Regions from separate parts of the Pseudomonas sp. NPDC087336 genome, predicted to be linked through region 2. Evidence: riboswitches for the same ligand, from Rfam matches in the RefSeq annotation. Region 2 holds a riboswitch; each other region holds the start of a gene.
What was found. Region 2 has a riboswitch for cobalamin ahead of cobW (cobalamin biosynthesis protein CobW). Riboswitches for the same ligand answer to the same signal wherever they lie in the genome.

Region 1 (7,138 bases), on a different contig from region 2:
TTTGCAAATGAGAATGATAGAAGGCATAGTCGCGGCTCTTGATAACTTATTCAGCCACGGTCGTGCCCATGCTAAATCGCTTTGCACCCCTCGTGCCCCTCGCACTCGTTACCCTGTTGTTCGGTTGCGCTGCCCACACCCCGGTGTCCGAGCAAGCGCAACAACAGCAGGCTCAATATTCCGATACTGCCCAGTCTTCCGCTCTCTATAAGCAAGCGCTTGAGCTCGAAGAAGCGGCCACCGAAAAAGAACTGGCCAGCTTCGCCGACGGCAAGTCGTACCAGCTTCCGGTTCTGGCCGACAGCATCCTCGAACGCGGCATGTCCCTGATCGGTACCCGTTACCGTTTCGGCGGCACCTCCGAAGCCGGTTTCGATTGCAGCGGTTTCATCGGTTACCTGTTCCGTGAAGAAGCCGGCATGAACCTCCCGCGCTCAACCCGCGAAATGATCAACGTGGACGCGCCGCTGGTTTCGCGCAGCAAACTCGAGCCAGGCGACCTGTTGTTTTTCGCCACCAACGGTCGTCGCGGTCGCGTCAGTCACGCCGGGATCTACCTGGGTGACAACCAGTTCATCCATTCCAGCAGCCGCAAAAGCGGTGGTGTGCGCATCGATAACCTCGGTGACAGCTACTGGAGCAAGTCCTTCATCGAAGCCAAGCGTGCACTCGCCATGGCTCCCGCCGCGACGCCAATCGTTACGGCTCGCAAGTAAGCGCACATTTCGTAAGGCGAACTTAAAGTCTTACTTGAAGTTTGCCTGATAAGCGCTAAAATTCTGATCATGAATGATGGCAAACCGCCTGCGTAACGCGCAGGCGGTTTTCTTTTCTGCGCTCCCGCAGAAATTAGCCGCAGCCTGATCAGGATGCTCTGCTTATGACGATGTCGGCCCGCCTCGCAATCATGCTGTTCGCAGTGCTGCTCAGTGCTTGTGCCAGCCGTACTCCGCCGCCTGCGCCGGTGGTGCGCGCGCCCATCGTATTCAGTTCCTCCCAGGACTTTTCGCCTGAAGCACAAGACGTGCTGTTTCGCGCGTTGGGACTGGTCGGCACACCTTATCGCTGGGGCGGCAACACGCCGGATTCCGGATTCGATTGCAGTGGCCTGATTGGCTACGTCTACCGTGACATGACCGGTATTTCCCTGCCCCGCACCACCCGTGAAATGATCACGATGCAAGCGGCCGATGTCGGCAAGGAAGGCCTGCAAACCGGTGACCTGATCTTCTTCGCCACCAATGGCGGTTCCCAGGTCAGCCATGCCGGCATCTATGTCGGTGAAGGCCGCTTCGTGCATGCGCCGGCTACCGGTGGTACGGTCAAGCTCGACAGCTTGTCCAAGGCTTATTGGCAAAGAGCCTACCTGAGTGCCAAGCGCGTCCTGCAACCCGAGCATCTGGCGCGCAATCCGTAACCGCCGGAGGGTGTAGTCATGACCGCCCGCACGCTCAATCTCGACGATTCGCTCTATCAGTACCTGCTCGACGTCTCCCTGCGCGAAACGCCGGTGCTCAAGCGCTTGCGCGACGAAACCCAGGCGCTGCCCATGGCGCGCTGGCAGGTGGCGCCGGAGCAGGGGCAGTTTCTCGCCTTGCTGGTAAAGCTCACCGGTGCCCGACGTTTGCTGGAAGTCGGCACTTACACCGGTTACAGCGCTCTGTGCATGGCGGCGGCATTGCCGGATGACGGCTCGCTGATCTGCTGTGACATTCCCGGGGATTACAACGCCATCGCGCGCCGCTATTGGCAGGAGGCGGGCCTGTGCGGGCGAATCGACCTGCGTTTGGCACCGGCGCTGGAAACTCTTGGCAATCTGGATGAGCCAGGCCAGTTCGATCTGGTGTTCATCGATGCCGACAAGGCAAATTACCCAGCCTACCTGGAGCAAGCGCTACGCCTGTTGCGTACCGCAGGTCTGGTGGTCTTCGACAACACGCTGTGGAGTGGCCGGGTGCTTGAGGACAATCCCGAGAGCGCCGATACCCGGGCCATCCAGGCGCTCAATCGTGCCTTGAAGGATGACGCGCGGGTGGATCTGTCGCTGTTGCCGCTGGGGGATGGGCTCACACTCTGCCGTAAACGCTAATGGCGTGATGCCGGGTGTGGCGCACCGCTGGCTCCTACACGGTGTGATTTGTCTGCGGCTATTTAACCGCCGACACCCGCCACACCTTGTTCCCCACATCATCGGCCACCAGCAAGGCGCCTTGCTGATCGATCACCACGCCCACCGGCCGGCCCATGGCTTTTTCCTCGTGATTGAGGAACCCGGTGAGCACATCCACCGGTTGCCCGTTCGGCTTGCCGCCGCTGAAGGGCACGAAAATCACTTTGTAACCGCTGTGCGGCTTGCGATTCCATGAGCCATGCTGGCCGATGAACGCGCCTTCCTTGAACTGCGCCGGCAACCTGTTGCCTTCGGCAAACGTCAGGCCCAGTGAGGCGGTGTGGGGGCCTACCGCGTAGTCCGGGGCAATCGCCCTGGCCACCAGGTCGGGGTTTTGCGGTTCGACGCGCACGTCGACGTGCTGGCCGTAATAACTGAACGGCCAGCCATAGAAAGCGCCATCTGTCACCGAGGTGATGTAGTCCGGCACCAGGTCGCTGCCGATTTCGTCCCGCTCGTTGACGGCTGTCCACAGTGCACCGCTTCGCGGCTCCCAGGCCATGCCGTTGGGGTTGCGCAGGCCTGATGCGAAGATCCGGTGGTTGCCGGTGGCGCGATCCACTTCCCAGATCGCTGCGCGCCCTTGCTCCTGGTCCATGCCGTTTTCACCGATGTTGCTGTTGGAGCCCACCGTGACGTACAGCTTGCTGCCGTCCTTGCTGGCGATGACGTTCTTGGTCCAATGGTGATTCAGGGTTCCCCCCGGCAGGTCGACGACCTTGATCGGTTTTGTCTTGATGGCCGTGTCGCCATTTTCATAGTGGAAGCGCAGCAGGCGGTCGGTGTCGGCAACGTACAGGTCATTGCCGACCAAGGTCATGCCAAAAGGCGAGTTGAGGTTTTCCAGGAATACCGTGCGGGTTTCGGCAATGCCATCGTGGTTGCTGTCGCGCAGCAGTGTGATGCGGTTCGGGCTCGGCACGGCGGCACCGGCGCGGCCCATGACTTTCTTGGTGATCCAGCCCTTGATGCCTTTATTGTCATCGGGTTTGGGCGGGGCGTTTGTTTCGGCGACCAGCACGTCGCCATTGGGCAGCACGTACAGCCAGCGCGGATGATCGAGGTTCTCGGCAAATGCGCCGACCTGAGTGCCGCTGGCTGCGACGGGTTTTGCGCCGTCCGTCCAGCCGATGGCCGGGGCGATGTTCATCGTCGGGAAGAGTGTCTTGTTCGGTTCCGGAAGCTTGGGGGACGGCCCGGTGCCGTCGATGACTTGAAAGCGGGCGGTTTCGCCACAGGCGGCGAGCCCTCCCGCTAATGCGATAACGAAAACCAGCTGGGACGTACGCATTGCTGAGCTTCCCTATGAATGAAGTGACTTAAATCATAGAGAAGCGTGACAGCCCGATGGTTCAACCTCAGCCCCGAGCTTCCTTGAGCAGCACGGCGATACCGGGGTGATAGTGACCGGCTTCGTTGCGCAATTTGCGATAGGCATAGGGGAAATACCAGGCCACGGCGCAGCAGTGCTCCTTTTGCAAGTCATCGACCATGTCCTGGAGTTCTTCGGGGGTGGCGCCTTGCTGGCTCTTGTGCGGTGCGACGAACAGGCAGCCGATTTTCAGGTCGCTGGCGTAGCTGATTTTTTTTGCGTCGCCGGTGATGTCCTGCAGGGCCTGGGTCAGGTTCAGGCTGTTGACCCGCGGCCAGCGTTGGGTGGTCTGCAGCCAGGCGCGTGCTTCGGTCGTGGCGATAAACAGATCGGCGCGGCCATTGCGTTCGCCTTCTTCGGTCTGTTTGCGCGTGGGCGATTGTTGCAGTGTGATCATTTCGGCCATCCATGCCGCGGCGGATAGCAGGCCCAGGTTGGCTTTTTCGTCGAGCCAGTAGGGTGTCTCGCTGTCGCCGCGCACGGCGTTGTAGCGGTCGATACAGTCGAACCAGCGTTCCAGTACCGGACGCAGGAATTCCAGCTTCGGATTGCTGATGATCATGCCTTGCATGGGGCTCACCCTTGTTCTTGTGTTGTGAGGTTGTGGCAGATTGATATCACTGCTGCGAGTGTGACACAAGATTGACGTCATTTATGGATGGATGGCAGTTATTCGTTCCAACACCCGGTTCTCAATTGACGCTCCACCCCCAACCCTCTAACCTTCGCCGCTTGTTTCAGGTGCTCTGTGACTTGGGTCGACAGAGTGAAACAGGGAAGCCGGTGAGTGAGCGCTTTGTTCGATGAAGCCCTGCGATCCCGGCGCTGCCCCCGCAACGGTAAATGAGTGAAAACTGCGTCTGAAGCCACTGCGTCGATCTGTGACGCGGGAAGGCGCGCAGTCTGGCATCACGCCGCTCATGAGCCCGGAGACCGGCCTGATCCATCCAAGCGGCATCACGGTGGGCGATGCCAGGCTTCTTGCCGTCTATTCTTGTGCCTGCCCGCCGTTAATCCTGCCTCAACGGAGAGCTCCCCCATGTCTGATACCCCTGATCGTGACGAACGTCATCTGGCGCGCATGCTGCGCAAAAAAGCTGTGATCGACGAACGCATCGCCAATTCGCCGAACGAATGCGGCTTGCTGTTGGTGCTGTCCGGCAATGGCAAGGGCAAGAGCAGCTCGGCGTTCGGCATGCTTGCGCGTGCCATGGGGCATGGCATGCAGTGCGGCGTGGTGCAGTTCATCAAGGGGCGCAACAGCACCGGTGAGGAGTTGTTCTTCCGACGCTTCCCCGAGCAGGTGCGTTTTCATGTGATGGGCGAGGGCTTCACCTGGGAGACCCAGGATCGCCAGCGCGATATCGCCGCTGCCGAAGCGGCCTGGGCAGTGTCGCAGCAACTGCTGCGCGATCCTTCGATCGGCCTGGTGGTGCTGGACGAACTGAACATCGCCCTCAAGCACGGCTACCTCGATCTCGATCAGGTGCTCAGCGATTTGCAAGCGCGCCCGCCCATGCAGCATGTAGTGGTCACCGGTCGCGGCGCCAAGCCGGAGATGGTCGAGCTGGCCGATACCGTCACCGAAATGGGCATGATCAAGCACGCCTTCCAGGCCGGTATCAAGGCGCAAAAAGGCGTCGAGCTGTGAACCAGCCTCGACATTGCCCGGCGGTGCTGATTGCCGCGCCGGCGTCCGGTCAGGGCAAGACCACCGTGACCGCCGCGCTGGCCCGGTTGCATCGTAACCAGGGACGCAAGGTTCGCGTGTTCAAGTGCGGCCCGGACTTTCTCGATCCGATGATCCTCGAACGCGCCAGCGGTGCGCCGGTGTATCAGCTGGACATGTGGATGGTCGGCGAGCAGGACAGTCGCCGCCTGTTGTGGGAGGCCGCCGGCGACGCCGACCTGATCCTGATCGAAGGCGTCATGGGGCTGTTCGACGGTACGCCGTCCAGCGCCGATCTGGCGCGGCATTTCGAGGTGCCGGTACTCGCGGTGATCGACGGCACCGCCATGGCCCAGACTTTTGGCGCCCTGGCCCTGGGCCTGGCGCGCTATCAGCCGGACTTGCCGTTTGCCGGCGTGCTGGCCAATCGTGTGGGCACCTTGCGCCACGCGCAACTGCTCGAAGGCAGTCTGACCGAAGGCCTGCGCTGGTACGGCGCCTTGTCCCGGGAGACCGGGATCGAATTGCCGAGTCGACACCTGGGCCTGGTGCAGGCCAGCGAGTTGAATGACCTGGATGTGCGCCTCGATGCGGCGGCCGACGCCCTGGCCAGCAGTTGTGAAGTCGCGCTCCCGCCGGCGGTGGAGTTCGCCGCGCCCGATGTGCTGGCGGTTGACCCCTTGCTGGCTGGCGTGCGCATTGCCGTGGCCCGTGACGAAGCGTTTGCCTTTACCTATGGCGCCAGCCTCGATTTGCTGCGGGCGATGGGCGCCGAACTGCGGTTTTTCTCGCCGATCCGTGATGCAGGTTTGCCAGAGGCCGACAGCTTGTACCTGCCGGGTGGCTATCCGGAATTGCACCATGTGGCCCTGTCGCAAAACACCTCGATGTTGGCCGCGATCCGCGCTCACTACGCCGCGGGCAAACCCTTGCTGGCGGAATGTGGCGGGATGCTTTATCTGCTCGATTCGTTGACCGATGTTGAAGGGGCGCGCGCGGAACTGGTCGGCTTGCTGGCGGGTGATGCGGTGATGCAAAAGCGCTTGGCGGCTCTGGCGCTGCAAGCGGTTGAGCTGCCGGAAGGTTCTTTGCGCGGGCATACCTATCACCACTCGTTGACCACGACCGAGCATGTTCCGATTGCCCGTGGCCTGAGTCCTAACGGCGGGCGCGGGGCAGAGGCGGTTTATCGCGAGGGGCGGATGACGGCCTCTTACGTACACTTCTATTTTCCGTCCAATCCATCGGCGATTGCCGCGCTGTTTGCACCTGACCTTTCGGGCGCCTTCGCTGGCGAGCCAGCTCCTACAAAGGATCACATAACCCCTGTAGGAGCTGGCTTGCCAGCGAAGAGGCCATGACCGACAACGCCTTTTCCGACGCCGAACGCGCAGCGGTCTACCGCGCCATCGGCGAACGCCGCGACATGCGTCACTTCGCTGGCGGCACGGTCGAGCCCGAATTGCTGCGGCGCCTGCTCGAGGCTGCGCATCAGGCCCCGAGTGTCGGCCTGATGCAGCCCTGGCGCTTCATCCGCATCAGCGACCCCGCCTTGCGCAGCCAGATCCAGCGGCTGGTGGAGCAGGAACGTATCCGCACCGCCGAGGCCCTGGGTGAGCGCACCGACGAATTCATGCAGCTCAAGGTCGAAGGCATCAACGATTGTGCCGAGGTACTGGTCGCGGCGCTGATGGACGATCGCGAACGGCATATCTTCGGTCGTCGTACCCTGCCGGAAATGGACCTGGCCTCGTTGTCCTGCGCGATCCAGAACCTCTGGCTGGCGTCCCGCGCCGAAGGGCTGGGCATGGGCTGGGTCTCGCTGTTCGAACCACAAGCCCTGGCAGACCTGCTGGGTCTTCCGCCTGGCGCCAAGCCCTTGGCCATTCTCTGCCTGGGACCGGTCAAGGCCTTCTATCCGGCGCCG
Region 2 (7,138 bases):
CCCGCTCCCACAATTCTTTCCCGACAAAAATACTAGGACTTTGTGCGCGGCGATGATTGGCGTAAACTGCGCCCAAGCCTGCGAGGAGTTTCCATGACCGCTATTACCATCACCGACGCCGCCCACGATTACCTGGCTGATCTGCTCTCCAAGCAGAACACCCCGGGCATCGGCATCCGCGTCTTCATCACCCAGCCTGGCACCCAGTACGCCGAAACCTGCATTGCCTATTGCAAGCCGGGCGAAGAAAAACCCGAAGACACGGCGCTGGGGCTCAAAAGCTTCACCGCGTACATCGACCATTTCAGCGAAGCTTTCCTGGATGACGCCGTTGTCGACTACGCCACCGACCGCATGGGCGGCCAGTTGACCATCAAGGCGCCAAACGCCAAGGTGCCGATGGTCAATGCCGACAGCCCGATCAACGAGCGTATCAACTACTACCTGCAAACCGAGATCAACCCGGGGCTGGCCAGCCACGGCGGCCAGGTCAGCCTGATCGATGTGGTCGAAGACGGCATCGCCGTCCTGCAGTTCGGCGGCGGTTGCCAGGGCTGCGGCCAGGCCGACGTGACCTTGAAGGAAGGCATCGAGCGCACCTTGCTCGAGCGTATTCCCGAGCTCAAGGGCGTGCGTGACGTGACTGACCACACGCAGAAAGAAAACGCCTACTACTAAGGTGTTCGCTGCGGCATGAAAAAACGGCGCCCCGTGAGCGCCGTTTTTTTATTGATCGTTCCCACGCTCCGCGTGGGAATGCAGCCCGGGACGCTCCGCGTCCCAAAAGCGGACGCAGAGCGTCTGTTGAGGCATTCCCACGCAGAGCGTGGGAACGATCTACTCAGGGGCGATACAAATGCGCATGCCCCGCACGATACAGCGACGACTCGCTGAACTGCTCGCTGCCCAACACCCGACCCACCAGAATCAATGCCGTACGTCGAAACCCCTTGGCTTCAACCTTTTCGGCAATATCCTCAAGTGTCCCCACCACCCAATCCTGATCCGGCCAGGTCGCCCGGTGAATCACCGCGATCGGGCAATCCGCGCCGTAATGCGGCCGCAACTCGGCAAGGATTTTCTCCAGATGATTGACCCCCAAATGGATCGCCATGGTCGCTCCATGCTGCGCCAGGTTGCCCAGTTCTTCACCGGCGGGCATCGCGGTTTTGTCGGCGTAACGAGTCAGGATCACGCTCTGCGACACGTCCGGCAACGTCAGTTCCGCGCCCAGAAGCGCCGCGCAGGCGGCCGTGGCGGTCACGCCGGGGATGATTTCAAAAGGAATATCGAGCTCACGCAGATGGCGAATCTGCTCGCCGATAGCCCCATACAGGCTCGGGTCGCCGGAATGCACGCGAGCCACGTCCTGGCCCTTGGCATGGGCCGCCTTGATCAATTCAACGATCTGTTCCAGGTGCAGTTCGGCGCTGTTGACCACCTGTTCGGCGCTGTGTCCTTCCAGCACCGCGGTGGGTACCAGCGAGCCGGCATAGATGATCACCGGGCAGCTGCGAATCAGGCGCTGGCCCTTGACGGTGATCAGTTCCGGGTCGCCGGGACCGGCACCGATGAAATAGACGGTCATCGAAGGTTCCTGTTGAAAATGGGGGCTGGGCAAGGCTTCAGATGAAGATTGCTCATGATCGAATGTGCGGATTATCGGGGATTTTACGCGGCGCCGGCCAAGGCGAGGGTGGCCTGGGCATATTTTTGTCGGCGAATCAGCAGTTTTGCCGGCGACTGGGCCAACTGTTCGGCCAAGGCCAGGGCGGCACTTTCCGCCACGCCGTAACAGCCGGTACGCTCGAACGCGATCTGCGAATGGTGGCTGAGGTGCGGTTGATAAGCGGCCAATTGTTCACTGCTGAAGTACAGCATCTCTAACCCAAGCTGTTCGGCCAGTTCGTTCAGGGCCGGTTCATCGCGTTTCAAGTCGATGCTGGCCAGGGCCTTGATCCGATGCAGTTCGATCCGGTGCGCCTGCAGTGCCTGGTCGAGTAGTGCCCGCAACGTGCTGACGGGGCAGCCGCGCTGGCAGCCCAGGCCGACCACCAGGGTCGGCGCTGTGCTGAGGTCAGTCATGCGTGGTACTGGCCATCGCTTTTGCGGCGGAACAACCAGGCGCTCATCAGGCCCAGGGCCAGCCAGAACGCCACGTTGGTCAGCTGCGAAGCGATCTTGAACTGAGTTTCCAGTGCTTCTGGAGCGAGCATCGAGTGCACGTCCGGTTGCGGTGCGCCAATCACATGCGGCACGGCAAGGATCGCCACGCCAAGGACTTTCATCAGCCAGTGGCGGCTGAACGCGATCAGGGCGATACCGACAGCGGTGGAGGCGGCGGTACCGATCCACCAGAGCTGGCGTTGCGCCAGATCGGCAGCCGCGGTGCCTGGCAACTCAGGGGGCAGGCCAAGTGTTGGCGCCAGCACGAAGGTCGCGTAGCCCGCCAAGCCCCAGAGCAGGCCTTGGGAAGTCTTGGTCGGCGCGCGCAGTGTGTAGAGACCGGCGAGCATCAGGGCGAAACCGACCGCCACCACCAGGTTGCCGCCAGTTGTCGACAGCACGCGCTGCCAGCCGTCTTCCGGCTCCCAGGCTTCGGCGTCGTGGGTGTGGGCAGTGACACCCGCGGCATGTTCATGAACTTCAACTGTCGCAGGTTCGGACTTTTCGTAAGTTTCGGCCTGCAAAATCAGCGGAGAAACCCACAAGCTTTGCAGCAGGGTCAGCAGCAGGGCGGCCAGCAGCCCGCTGAAACCTGCGGTTTGCGCAATACGCTTGATCATGTCGGCAGGTCTCAATGGCACGGGAACGCGGAACTGTGGCGCGTATCGTGAGCCGCGTTGTGAACGGCTTCGATGTGCGAGAAACCGGCGAAATACACCAGGCACGCGCCGAGGATCGACGCACAAACGGCGGCGGTCAGGCGTTGGGACAGGGTAGTGGTGGTGCTGGCGGTATTGCTGTGGCCGGTGCTGCTGATAATCGACATGGCGCTTCCCTCTGTTCTGTCAGCGGGGAATAAGAGCGCAAGCAGAGCCCCGCACGACCGAGCGCGCAGAAGTCCGAACAGCGCCCGCCCACCGCGGGTTTGTTGATTGAAGTGATCGTATTGTTCACTTTGTGTTGCGGGCCGGTCTCCGGGCTCACGAGGGGCTCAGGCGTTAGCCTGAACCTTCCAGCATCACCTTCCCATGCCGCATTGGCACAGTGGATCTGACGCTTCGCTCGCTTACCGTTGCGGGGGCAGCACCGGACTGACATGGCTGGAAGTAAAGCACATGATTCACCGGTTTCCCGTTTCACCCTGTGAAGGGCACCCGTAACAAGATGCGTAGGAGAGCATGGGCGAGGGTAGGGCGTCAATTGGCAAGGGTTCTCATCTGAGGGTTGGATCGTTCCCACGCGGAGCGTGAACGATCTAATCCGGGCGACACAAGACATTGACCCGCCCCGATACCATGCGTAGCCTTGCGCTTTCGAGGTTCTTCGGCGTTTGTCGAAGCTAAGAAGGGAACGCGGTCAATGCCGCGGCTGCCCCCGCAACTGTGAACGGTTCAGTTTCTGCCATGCCACTGCATGCGCCAGCCATGGCGCGAGCGGGAAGGCGCAGTAACCGCCAGTCCAACGACTGGCCAGCCGTCAGCCAGGAGACCTGCCTCGATACAGATTCTCACTACAACCGGGCGGGGTGATCCGGTGGCGAACCCTTGCGGCACGCTTGTGCGTCGCCGGTTCTCGTCCCGTATGCCCGCCACCTTGCCAAAGGGCATCCGATGAAAACACTGGCCAAACTCCCCGTCACCATCGTCACCGGCTTCCTCGGCTCGGGCAAGACCACCTTGCTGCGGCACATGCTCGACAACGCCCAGGGCCGCCGCATCGCGGTGATCGTCAACGAGTTCGGCGAACTGGGCATTGACGGCGAAATCCTCAAGCAGTGTTCCATCGGTTGCACCATCGATGAAGCCAACGGCCGCGTCTACGAGTTGGCCAACGGCTGCCTGTGCTGTACCGTGCAGGAAGAGTTCTTCCCGGTGATGCGCGAACTGGTGGCCCGTCGCGGCGACCTCGACCACATCCTGATCGAAACGTCCGGCCTGGCCCTGCCCAAACCTCTGGTCCAGGCCTTCCAGTGGCCGGAAATCCGCAGTGCCTGCACCGTTGATGCGGTGATCACCGTGGTCGATAGCCCGGCCGTTGCGGCTGGCACCTTCGCCGCGTTCCCGGACCAGGTCGACGCCATGCGCAAACTCGACCCGAACCTGGACCACGAATCGCCCCTGCACGAGCTGTTCGCCGACCAACTGGCCAGCGCCGACCTGGTGATCCTCAACAAGGCCGACCTGATCAGCCCCGAAGACCTGGCCCGCGTGCGCCTGGAAGTCGCCGAGGAATTGCCGCCAGCGGTGAAAGTCATCGAAGCCAGCAGCGGTCGCCTGCCGCTGGACGTGCTGATCGGCCTCGGTGCTGGTTCCGAAGAGCATATCGACAGCCGCCACAGCCATCACGACCACCACCATGAAGGCGAAGACGATCACGACCACGATGCCTTCGACTCGATCTCCATCGAACTGCCGGCATCCGACGATAGCCTGCTGATGGATGCGCTGACCCAACTGGTGGTGCAGCACGGCATCCTTCGCGTAAAAGGTTTCGCCGCGGTCCCGAACAAACCGATGCGCCTGCTGATCCAGGGCGTGGGCACCCGTTTCGACAAGCATTTCGACCGCCAGTGGGGCGCTGAAGAAGCGCGCACCACCCGCCTGGTATTGATCGGCCAGGCACTGGACGCCGCAATGCTCGAAGCGCAATTGCGCGCCGCGCTCAGCGTGTAACCCATGCACCTGCTCAGGACCCAGCCCGGCGGATTCGTGTCGGATGACAACATTGCCGACCTTGGACAAACCCCCGCCGAGCTGGTGATCCTGTGCAGCGGCGACTCCAGCCTGGCGCTGCTCGCCGAAGCGGCGCAGCAGTTGCCCGACGACTACCCGAGTGTGCGCCTGGCCAACCCGATGCAGGTGCAGAACCATGCATCGGTCGACCTGTACGTCGACGAAGTACTGAGCCATGCCAAAGTCATCCTGATTTCGCTGCACGGCGGCATCGCCTATTGGCGTTACGGCGTCGAGCGGCTGGTGGAGTTGTCGCAGCGTGGTGTGCAGCTGATCCTTGTGCCTGGCGATGATCGTCCGGACCCGGAACTCAGCGATCTCAGCACCGTGGGCGTTGAAGATCGCGACCGGCTATGGCAATTCCTGCGCCAGGGTGGCATGGGCAATGCCCTGGACTTTTTCCATTGCCTGGCCAATCGTTGGCTGGATCGCGACTACGCCTGGGCCGAGCCGCACACCTTGCCACGCACGGCGATTTACCACCCGCGAAAAAGTCCCGCGGCACTGAGCGACTGGCAATCGGAGTGGCGCAGTGGTCAACCGGTGGCGGCGGTGCTGTTTTACCGCTCGCATTTGCAGGCGGCGAATACCGCTTTCATCGATATTTTCTGCCAGCGTTTGCAGGCGGCAGGGCTAAATCCGTTGCCGATTGCGCTGGCCAGCCTCAAAGAGCCCGGCTGCCTTGCGGTGGTCGAGGACTGGCTGGATGACGTCGAGGCGGGGGTGATTCTCAATACCACCGGTTTCGCCCAATCCAGCCCGGAAGCACCGCACTTGCGCCCGTTTCGTCGCAATATCCCGGTGATCCAGGCCATTTGCGCCCAGGACAATGAACCGGGCTGGCGCGCCAGCGAACAAGGCCTCGGCCCTCGGGATCTGGCGATGCACATTGCGCTGCCGGAACTGGACGGGCGCATCATCAGCCGGCCGATCAGTTTCAAGGACCTGGCCTGGCGCAGCGAGCGCAGTCAGTCCGACGTGGTCTGCTACCGCGCGCAGCCGGAACGCATGGACTTTGTCGCGCAACTGGCGCGGCGCTGGATCGATCTGGCGCGGGTGCCCAATGGCGAAAAACGAATCGCGCTGATCCTGGCCAATTACCCGACCCGCGATGGTCGCATCGGCAACGGCGTGGGGCTCGATACCCCGGCTGCAGCGTTGAACATCCTGCGCGCGCTTCATCAAGAAGGTTATCCGCTGCCAGCCGGGTTGCCGGACAGCGGCACCGCGTTGATCCAGCAATTGCTCGGCGGCGTCAGCAACGACCTCCATACCCTCGATCAACGCCCGTGCCAGCAAAGCCTGGGTATGGACGCTTACCTGCAGATGTTCAATGTGCTGCCAGAGGCCAATCGTCAGGCCGTGCTGGAACGTTGGGGCGCGCCCGAGAACGATCCAATGTGCCGTGACGGACGAATGATGATCGCCGGGTTGCGCTTTGGCCTGACCTTCGTCGGCATTCAACCGGCGCGGGGTTACCAGGTCGATCCAAGTGCGGTGTATCACGACCCGGACCTGGTGCCGCCCCATGGCTACCTGGCGTTCTATTTCTGGTTGCGCAATACCTACGGCGCCCACGGCGTGATCCATGTCGGCAAGCACGGCAACCTCGAATGGCTGCCTGGCAAGGGCGTGGGGCTGTCGGAGCACTGCTGGCCGGATGCGCTGCTCGGGCCACTGCCGAACATCTATCCATTCATCGTCAACGACCCGGGCGAGGGCGCCCAGGCCAAGCGCCGCACCCAGGCGGTGATCATCGACCACTTGATGCCGCCGCTGACCCGCGCCGAAACCTACGGCCCGCTGCGCAACCTCGAATTGCTGGCCGACGAATATTACGAAGCGCAATTGCTCGATCCTCGGCGTGCCCGGGAACTGCAACGCGACATCCTGCAATTGGTGCGCGATACCCACATCGACCGCGAGCTGCAACTGGACGAGCGACTGGACAGCGATGCCGATGCGGCGATCTGGCTGCCACGCCTGGACACTTACCTGTGTGACTTGAAAGAGTCGCAGATCCGCGATGGCTTGCACGTGTTCGGCGAGTCGCCGGCCGGACGCTTGCGGATCGACACCTTGCTCGCGCTGCTGCGCATCCCCCGGGGCGATGGTCGAGGGGCGCAATCGAGCCTGCTGCGGGCGCTGGCCAAGGCCTTCGAGCTGGGCTTCGATCCGCTGGATTGTAAGTTGGCGGAACCGTGGATCGGGCCGCGTCCCAACGCAATGTTGTCGCTCAG
Region 3 (7,138 bases), on a different contig from region 2:
AGGTCGAGATGGACATGATCAGAATCGACCAGGACAGCGCACTGCGCCGCCCGTATCTGTCACCGAAATGCCCCCAGACCAGTCCCCCCAGCGGGCGGACGATGAACGACAGCGCGAACACTGCAAAAGTCGCCAGTAGCGCAGTCGCCTTGTCGGTTTGCGGAAAAAACGTCAGGGCGATGACGGTTGCCAGGTAGCCGTAGGCCGCATAGTCGAACCACTCGACAAAGTTGCCCATGAAGCTGGCACTGGCAGCGCGCCGCAGGGCCTTGCGTTCGGCTGTCTGTTCAAGTTTGTCTGCCATGGTTGGAGTCAGGCTTGCGGTTTGGGTGCTCATTGTGCACCTCCGGTGGTAGAGGTGCGGTTATCGAAATGAAAGGTCGGAACGTAGGACATGACAAAACCCTCTATTGTTTTACTTGGCAGGGTTAAGGCTCGGTCGATGCTGCGCGTTCTTGGGCACGCATGCGTCATTTTTTTCCGGTTTATCTCAGCCACCGGGAAGATTTTTCGCCAATCGTCAGAGCAAAACGCCGCACAGGTTCACTGTGCGGCGCAGGGTCTTATTTCTTGATGATGTTGTGTTCCGGGCCATACGGGAACTTGGTGATGTTTTCCCCGCCCTGCTCGTTGACGATCAGGATGTCGTGTTCACGATACCCGCCGGCACCTGGAAGGCCTTCGGGCAACATGATCATCGGCTCAATGGAGACCACCATCCCCGGTTCCAGCACTGTGTCGATGTCTTCGCGCAGTTCCAGTCCGGCTTCGCGGCCGTAGTAATGGCTCAGCGTACCGAAGGAGTGACCGTAGCCGAAGGTGCGGTATTGCAGCAGATCGTGCTCCAGGAAGATCTCGTTCAATTGCAGCGCGATATCGCAGCAGCGCATCCCCGGCTTGATCAGTTTGAGGCCGGCCTCGTGCACTTTGACGTTAACTTCCCACAAGCGCAGATGCTCGTCGGAGCAATGGTCCAGGAACAACGTACGTTCCAGCGCGGTGTAGTAACCGGCGATCATCGGGAAGCAGTTGAGGCTGAGAATGTCGCCCTTGTTGACCTTGCGCGACGTCACCGGGTTATGCGCGCCATCGGTGTTGATGCCGGACTGGAACCAGGTCCAGGTGTCCATCAGCTCGGAATCCGGGAAGGTGCGGGCAATTTCCCGCACCATGGCCTGGGTGGCGTGCAGGGCCACTTCGTATTCCGGAACCTGATCACGCAAGGCTTCGACGATGGCGGCACCGCCGATGTCCGCGATTCGTGCGCCATGACGGATGATCGCATGTTCTTCGGCGGACTTGATCATGCGCATGCGCATGCACGGTGCGGCGATATCCACCAGTTCAGCCTGCGGATAGCGGCTGGCGAGCTTGTCGCGATTGAGCAAGTTCAGATGGTCGAACTCGATACCGATGCGCCCGGCCTTGGGCAAGGCCTGCTGGATCGCGACGAAGTAGTTGTCGCGCTGCCAGTCGGTGTAGACGATGTTTTGAGTGCCGACGGTACGGCGCCACGGCTGGCCGCCGTCGATGTTGGCGCTGATGGTCACGGCGCTGTCCTGGGTCACCACCAGCGCGTACTGACGCCCGAAGGAGCAGTACAGGAAATCGCTGTAGTAGTTGATGTTGTGATAGGAGGTGAAGACGGCCGCGTCGATATTGTTCTGCGCCAGATAAGCCCGCAATTTGGCCTGGCGGTTGGCATATTCTTGAGCCGAGAACGTCGGACTTACCTTTTCGCCGTTCTTGATCTGGATGGTTTTCGGCATTTGCATGTCATTTATCCTTGTCATTGATTGAGCTACAGGAGGCGCCAATCTGGCGGGCCGCTGAAGATCATTCGAACAGATGCAAAGCGAGGTTTTTTGCGCGAATCCGACCTGTAGTTGGCCATATCCGCTGTTTGCGAAACTGTCTACTCAGGCCCCTGCGCCAGAAACAAGAATGCCCCCGGCAAGCGCGGTGAAGGCCGCTTGGCGGGGGCATTGGCCAATGGGTAACGCGGTCAGCGCGGGAGCGACGGTGCGACGATGCGATCCGTTCTCGATGAAGCCGGTGCATTCAACGTTGAAGCCCGCTGACTGTGCGCTTTCGCCCCCATATGCTCACGAGGGTGCGCGCCGAAGTACTGGCGATAGCAGCGAAAGAAATGCTGCAGCGAAACGAACCCGCACTCCGTAGCGACATCCGACAGCGACAGCTCACCGGCCCGCAACATCTGACGCGCCTGTTGCAGGCGCAAGTCCAGGTAGTGCCTGGACGGCGAGCAACCCAGACTGCGCTTGAATAGCCGCTCCAGATGCCGCCGGGAAATACCCATGGTCTCGGCCAGTTCGTCGATACCCAGCGTTCGGCTCAGGTGCTCGTTCATCAACGCCAGTGTTGCCTGAAGTTTTTTCGGGACGTCCTGCATGGGCAGTAGCGGCCGGGCCTGGCGTGCTGCATGTTTTTCCATCCGTAGTATCAAGCCACGACCGTGGAACCTTGCGAGAAGCTCGTGCATCAACCCTTGAACAGCCTGCGGGCCGACACAAGTCAGACGTTGGCGATCGACGCAGAATGGCGCAGCCACCGGTGTCAACTTGCTGAAAGCGGCAAACTCCAGTGATGCACCGGGCTCTGGCAAGCTGCAACGGACACCCTCCAGGGCGCCAATCTGCGCCAGTAACCAGCCTGCCTCGCCGAAGGCCCCGAGGCTGATCGGTTGCGCCGCCCAGTGGCTCAGCTGCTGGCGCAGGTCTGGATCAAGATGCAGGTTATCGCCACCACAGAGGATCAACACATCGAACGTTTGTGCCTGATCCAGTCGCGCGGTGGCGGTTGCGATGCCGTTGCTGGCGTTCAGTTGCTGCCTGTCCAGGCTCAGCATTTGCCACTGGCAAACATCGTGCCCTGCCAACTGGTTGGCCAGGCGCAGTGGCTCCAGTGCATTGGCCAGGGTGTACATATCGAAGGCTTCCATCAACCAGAAGCCGATACGCAGCATCGGCGGTTGTGGCCGCTCGGTTTCAGTCAGTTGCAACATGTCCTGCTCTCCCGTCGATCAAGGTAACTCAGCACTCGATCGCGTTGACCGCCAATCCGCCACGGGGGGGCTCGTTGTAATTGTCATGCATGTCGGCAGCGGCCATCGCGCAAGCCGAACCGACTTCGCCTTGGTGGGAATTGGAGGGGCCGACTCCAATCTTGAACAAGTCAAAAACACTGATAGCCATCAATCGATCTCCGTGCCGCTTCAGGAATTCACCCGATTGTCGGCGTCAGGAACCATCAAGATGTGTCAGATATCGACTCCTAAGTGCTCGTCACTACCAAAGACGAGCTGGATGTGTGCCCGCACCAAGCCCCGAACCTTTCAAAGCTAATGCAGATGCACTACAACAATGCCTTGACGTACGGCGCACCGCGCAGCATTACCGCCTCGGCGAAGTATCGCTTCCAAGGAAGCGGATTGGGTGGCGCTGCTCGCGACGACCCAGGATGAACGCGACGAAAAAAGCACAACACCTGTTGTGCTTTTTTTGTGTTTGCAGCACCACGACACCTATGAAAAACCTGCCCACAAGCCTAATGCTGTTCACTTAAGCCATCGTGGTTCAATGGGGCACCCACATCGCGGACAGACCTGCATTCAGGTCGGCTGTCAGGCCGCCTCTCTATGGCTTTTGATTTTCTTTCCACATCGAGCCACTAAAGTGAACTGCATTATGCCCACAAGCCAGCTTTATATGTTACGTTATATCAATACATTGCCTGTCGGACGTTGACCGGCAGAGTGCCCCCCCCCCTGACTGCGACTCTCGATGACAAACCCTGTTCAGATACCGCCCATCACCAGCCTGAGCCAACGCCTGATGTCCATCGATGCCCTCAGGGGCCTGGTGATCATTTTCATGCTGCTCGATCACGTGCGCGAAACGTTCTTTCTGCACCGCCAGGTCACCGACCCAATGCTCATCGACAGCACCGAGCCGACGTTGTTTTTCAGCCGCACGCTCGCCCATCTCTGTGCACCGGTGTTCGTTCTTCTCACTGGCCTGTCAGCATTCCTGTACGGTGAAAAGCACCAGGGCAAGCCGTCGATGTTCCTGTTCAAGCGCGGCCTGTTCCTGGTTGCGCTGGAGTTCACCCTGGTGAATTTCGCCTGGACCTTCCAGTTCCCGCCCACTGTGATCTACCTGCAAGTGATCTGGGCGATTGGCGTCAGCATGATTGCCCTCGCGGCTCTGGTCTGGTTACCTCGGCCAATCCTCTGTGCCTTGGGCCTGGCCATAGTCGGCGGGCACAACCTGCTCGATCCCCTGCACTTTCCACCCGGATCGGCGCTTCACCTGCCTTGGGCGATCTTGCATGATCGCGGCTGGATCGAATTTTCCGAGCACTTGCGCCTGCGCAGCTCCTACCCCGTGCTGCCGTGGATCGGGGTCATCGCACTGGGTTACTGCATCGGCCCCTGGTTCGCACGCTCAACCCCGGCCGCCGTGCGCCAGCGCCATCTGTTGCTGGCCGGGGCCGGCGCATTGGTCGGTTTCATCGCCCTGCGCCTGGTCAACGGTTATGGCGAGGCACAGTGGGTGGTCCACGAAAGCACCACGCTCACCCTCATGGGTTTTTTCAACATCACCAAATACCCACCTTCCCTGCTGTTCCTGTGCCTGACGCTGGGCGTGGGGCTGTTGCTGCTGCTTGGCTTCGAGCGGGCCCGGCAGCGCCAATGGATCAGCATCCTGGCGGTATTCGGCGCGGCACCGATGTTTTTCTACCTGCTTCATCTGTATGTGCTGAAAATGCTTTATCTACTCAGCGTGGCGTTGTTTGGCCTGAACCAGGGCGACTACTTCGGCTTCGACGGCATAGGGGCCGTGTGGCTGACCGCCGTGATCCTGGCGGCAACGCTGTATCCACCGGTGCGCTGGTTCGCCGCATTGAAGGCGCGTCGTCGTGATATTGGCTGGCTCAAATACTTCTGACCGGGACTTCTTATCGGAGCTTAGGTTCGCCTCGGGCGGCATGATCGACTACCATGCCGCCGCCGGTTCCCAAACGGGAATAATAGGGAATCCGAGATGCTGCCAACGCATCAAACGGAACTGCCCCCGCAACTGTAGGTGCCGAGCCTGCTCCTGAACTGCCACTGGGATCGATTCCCGGGAAGGCTGGAGCATGCCATGACGCATCAGTCAGGAGACCTGCCGGCCAAGCAACAATCACTAACCGGCGGGGTGTCCGGGAAGGACATCTTTGCGCGCGTGTCACTTCGGTGATCGGCCTTGCGCTGCTTTTTCGGCAGCGCTCGATGATGTGTTTTCCAGACCTTGCACCCTGGCTGCGTGTACGGTTCAAATGGAGATTGCATCATGCTGTTGCCGCGCTTTTTCGCCCTTGTCACAGGCCTGGGTCTTTCTGCCCTCACCTGTGCCTCCCCTACCCATTACCCGCTGACGATCGAGAACTGCGGCAGCACACTGACGTTCGCCCACGCCCCTGCCCGGGCTGTGACGATCGGCCAGGCCGGCACTGAAATGCTCTTCGCCCTGGGACTCGGTGACAAACTGGTCGGCACTTCGCTGTGGTTCAATGATGTGCTGGCCAAGTACAAGGGGCAAAACGACAGGATCGAACGCCTGGCCGATAACGAGCCGAGTTTCGAGTCGGTGATCGGCAAACGCCCGGAGCTGGTCGCCGTCGAGCTTGAGTGGATGGTCGGCCCGCAAGGTGCCGTCGCTACCCGCGAGCAGTTTCACGAACTGCAGATTGCGACCTATCTCATGCCCTCGGACTGCGAGTCCAAGGACAACCTGGTGGGCGCCGACGGCACCCGCCTGCAGCCATTTCGCATTGACAGTCTCTACAAGAGCATCACCCAGCTGGCGGAGATTTTTGATGTGCAGGCGCGTGGGCAGCAACTGAACGCGCAACTGCAGGCCAGCCTGGCCAAATCCATTGCCGCGGTGCGAGACAAAGACCTCACGCACACCAGCGCGCTGGTCTGGTTTTCCAGTGCCAGCCTGGATATCGATCCCTATGTTGCCGGGCACAAGGGCATTCCCGACTTCATGCTGGGTACCTTGGGCGTGCGCAATGTGGTGCAGTCCGACGAAGAGTGGCCAACCGTTGGCTGGGAAACCATCGCCAAGGCCAACCCGACTTTCCTGGTCATCGCCCGCATGGATCGCCGTCGTTTCCCGGCTGATGACTATCAACAGAAACTGCAATTCCTGCGCAGCGATCCCGTGACCCGCAACATGGACGCGGTGAAAAACAACCGCATCATCATTCTCGACGCCATGGCCATGCAGGCCAGCGTGAGAATCTTTGACGGTCTCGAATCGCTGGCAACGGCCATCAACAGCTACGACCTGCCAAAATGACCGCGACGCTGATTCGCACTCTGCTTGCGCTGGTGATCCTGCTTGTGGCCGTGATTGCCGGTGTGGCCATCGGTGAAACCCGCATCGAACCCGGTGTGGTGTTCCAGGTGCTGGCCAACAAACTGTGGGCGGCCGGGTATGCCCTCGATCCCATCGACGAGGGCATCGTCTGGAACTACCGCCTGACTCGCGCGCTGGTGGCGGCAGCTTGCGGGGCGGGCCTGGCGACCTGTGGGGTGATCCTGCAATCGCTGTTGCGCAACCCGTTGGCCGATCCCTACCTGCTCGGCATTTCCGCGGGGGCCTCGACGGGCGCGGTGCTGGTGGTGTTGCTGGGCCTCGGTGCCGGCGCGATGTCGATGTCGGCCGGGGCCTTTGCCGGTGCCGTCGCCGCCTTCGCCGTCGTTGTGTTGCTGGGCCGTGCCAGCGGTTCGCCTGGTAGTACCGGCCAAGTCATCCTGGCGGGGATTGCCGGGTCGCAACTGTTCAATGCGCTCACGGCATTCTTGATCACCAAGTCGGCCAGTTCCGAACAGGCGCGCGGCATCATGTTCTGGTTGCTGGGCAATCTCAGCGGCGTGCACTGGCCATCCGTGTGGCTGGCCGCACCGGTTGCAATAGCCGGTCTCGCGGTGTGCCTGTGGCATCGCCGTGCACTGGATGCCTTCACCTTTGGCGCCGACTCCGCGGCCTCGCTCGGCATTGCAGTACGGCCTGTGCAATTTCTGCTGATCAGCTGTGCCGCCCTGGTGACAGCGGTGATGGTG

Region 1: another riboswitch for cobalamin. It lies ahead of cobO (cob(I)yrinic acid a,c-diamide adenosyltransferase); the one in region 2 lies ahead of cobW (cobalamin biosynthesis protein CobW).
Region 3: another riboswitch for cobalamin. It lies ahead of ACIO0C_RS11455 (ABC transporter substrate-binding protein); the one in region 2 lies ahead of cobW (cobalamin biosynthesis protein CobW).

Annotation. Positions count from the first base shown of each region.
Region 1 is NZ_JBIUYA010000044.1:14,987-22,124, forward strand. Features, by position in the region: gene ACIO0C_RS28670 (C40 family peptidase) at 69-716, shown strand; gene ACIO0C_RS28675 (C40 family peptidase) at 881-1,417, shown strand; gene ACIO0C_RS28680 (O-methyltransferase) at 1,436-2,089, shown strand; gene ACIO0C_RS28685 (PQQ-dependent sugar dehydrogenase) at 2,148-3,461, opposite strand; gene ACIO0C_RS28690 (hypothetical protein) at 3,529-4,113, opposite strand; cobalamin riboswitch at 4,265-4,499, shown strand; gene cobO (cob(I)yrinic acid a,c-diamide adenosyltransferase) at 4,582-5,193, shown strand; gene ACIO0C_RS28700 (cobyrinate a,c-diamide synthase) at 5,190-6,572, shown strand; gene bluB (5,6-dimethylbenzimidazole synthase) at 6,569-7,138, shown strand, end outside.
Region 2 is NZ_JBIUYA010000005.1:230,971-238,108, forward strand. Features, by position in the region: gene nfuA (Fe-S biogenesis protein NfuA) at 94-678, shown strand; gene cobM (precorrin-4 C(11)-methyltransferase) at 842-1,588, opposite strand; gene ACIO0C_RS07385 (cobalamin biosynthesis protein) at 1,672-2,085, opposite strand; gene ACIO0C_RS07390 (CbtA family protein) at 2,082-2,786, opposite strand; gene ACIO0C_RS07395 (CbtB-domain containing protein) at 2,798-2,992, opposite strand; cobalamin riboswitch at 3,114-3,339, opposite strand; cobalamin riboswitch at 3,466-3,678, shown strand; gene cobW (cobalamin biosynthesis protein CobW) at 3,777-4,838, shown strand; gene cobN (cobaltochelatase subunit CobN) at 4,842-7,138, shown strand, end outside.
Region 3 is NZ_JBIUYA010000009.1:113,543-120,680, reverse strand. Features, by position in the region: gene ACIO0C_RS11485 (MFS transporter) at 1-337, opposite strand, end outside; gene ACIO0C_RS11480 (M24 family metallopeptidase) at 564-1,775, opposite strand; gene ACIO0C_RS11475 (GlxA family transcriptional regulator) at 2,006-3,025, opposite strand; partial or broken gene ACIO0C_RS11470 (serine dehydratase beta chain) at 3,120-3,215, opposite strand; gene ACIO0C_RS11465 (hypothetical protein) at 3,456-3,767, shown strand; gene ACIO0C_RS11460 (DUF1624 domain-containing protein) at 3,804-4,970, shown strand; cobalamin riboswitch at 5,017-5,212, shown strand; gene ACIO0C_RS11455 (ABC transporter substrate-binding protein) at 5,358-6,371, shown strand; gene ACIO0C_RS11450 (FecCD family ABC transporter permease) at 6,368-7,138, shown strand, end outside.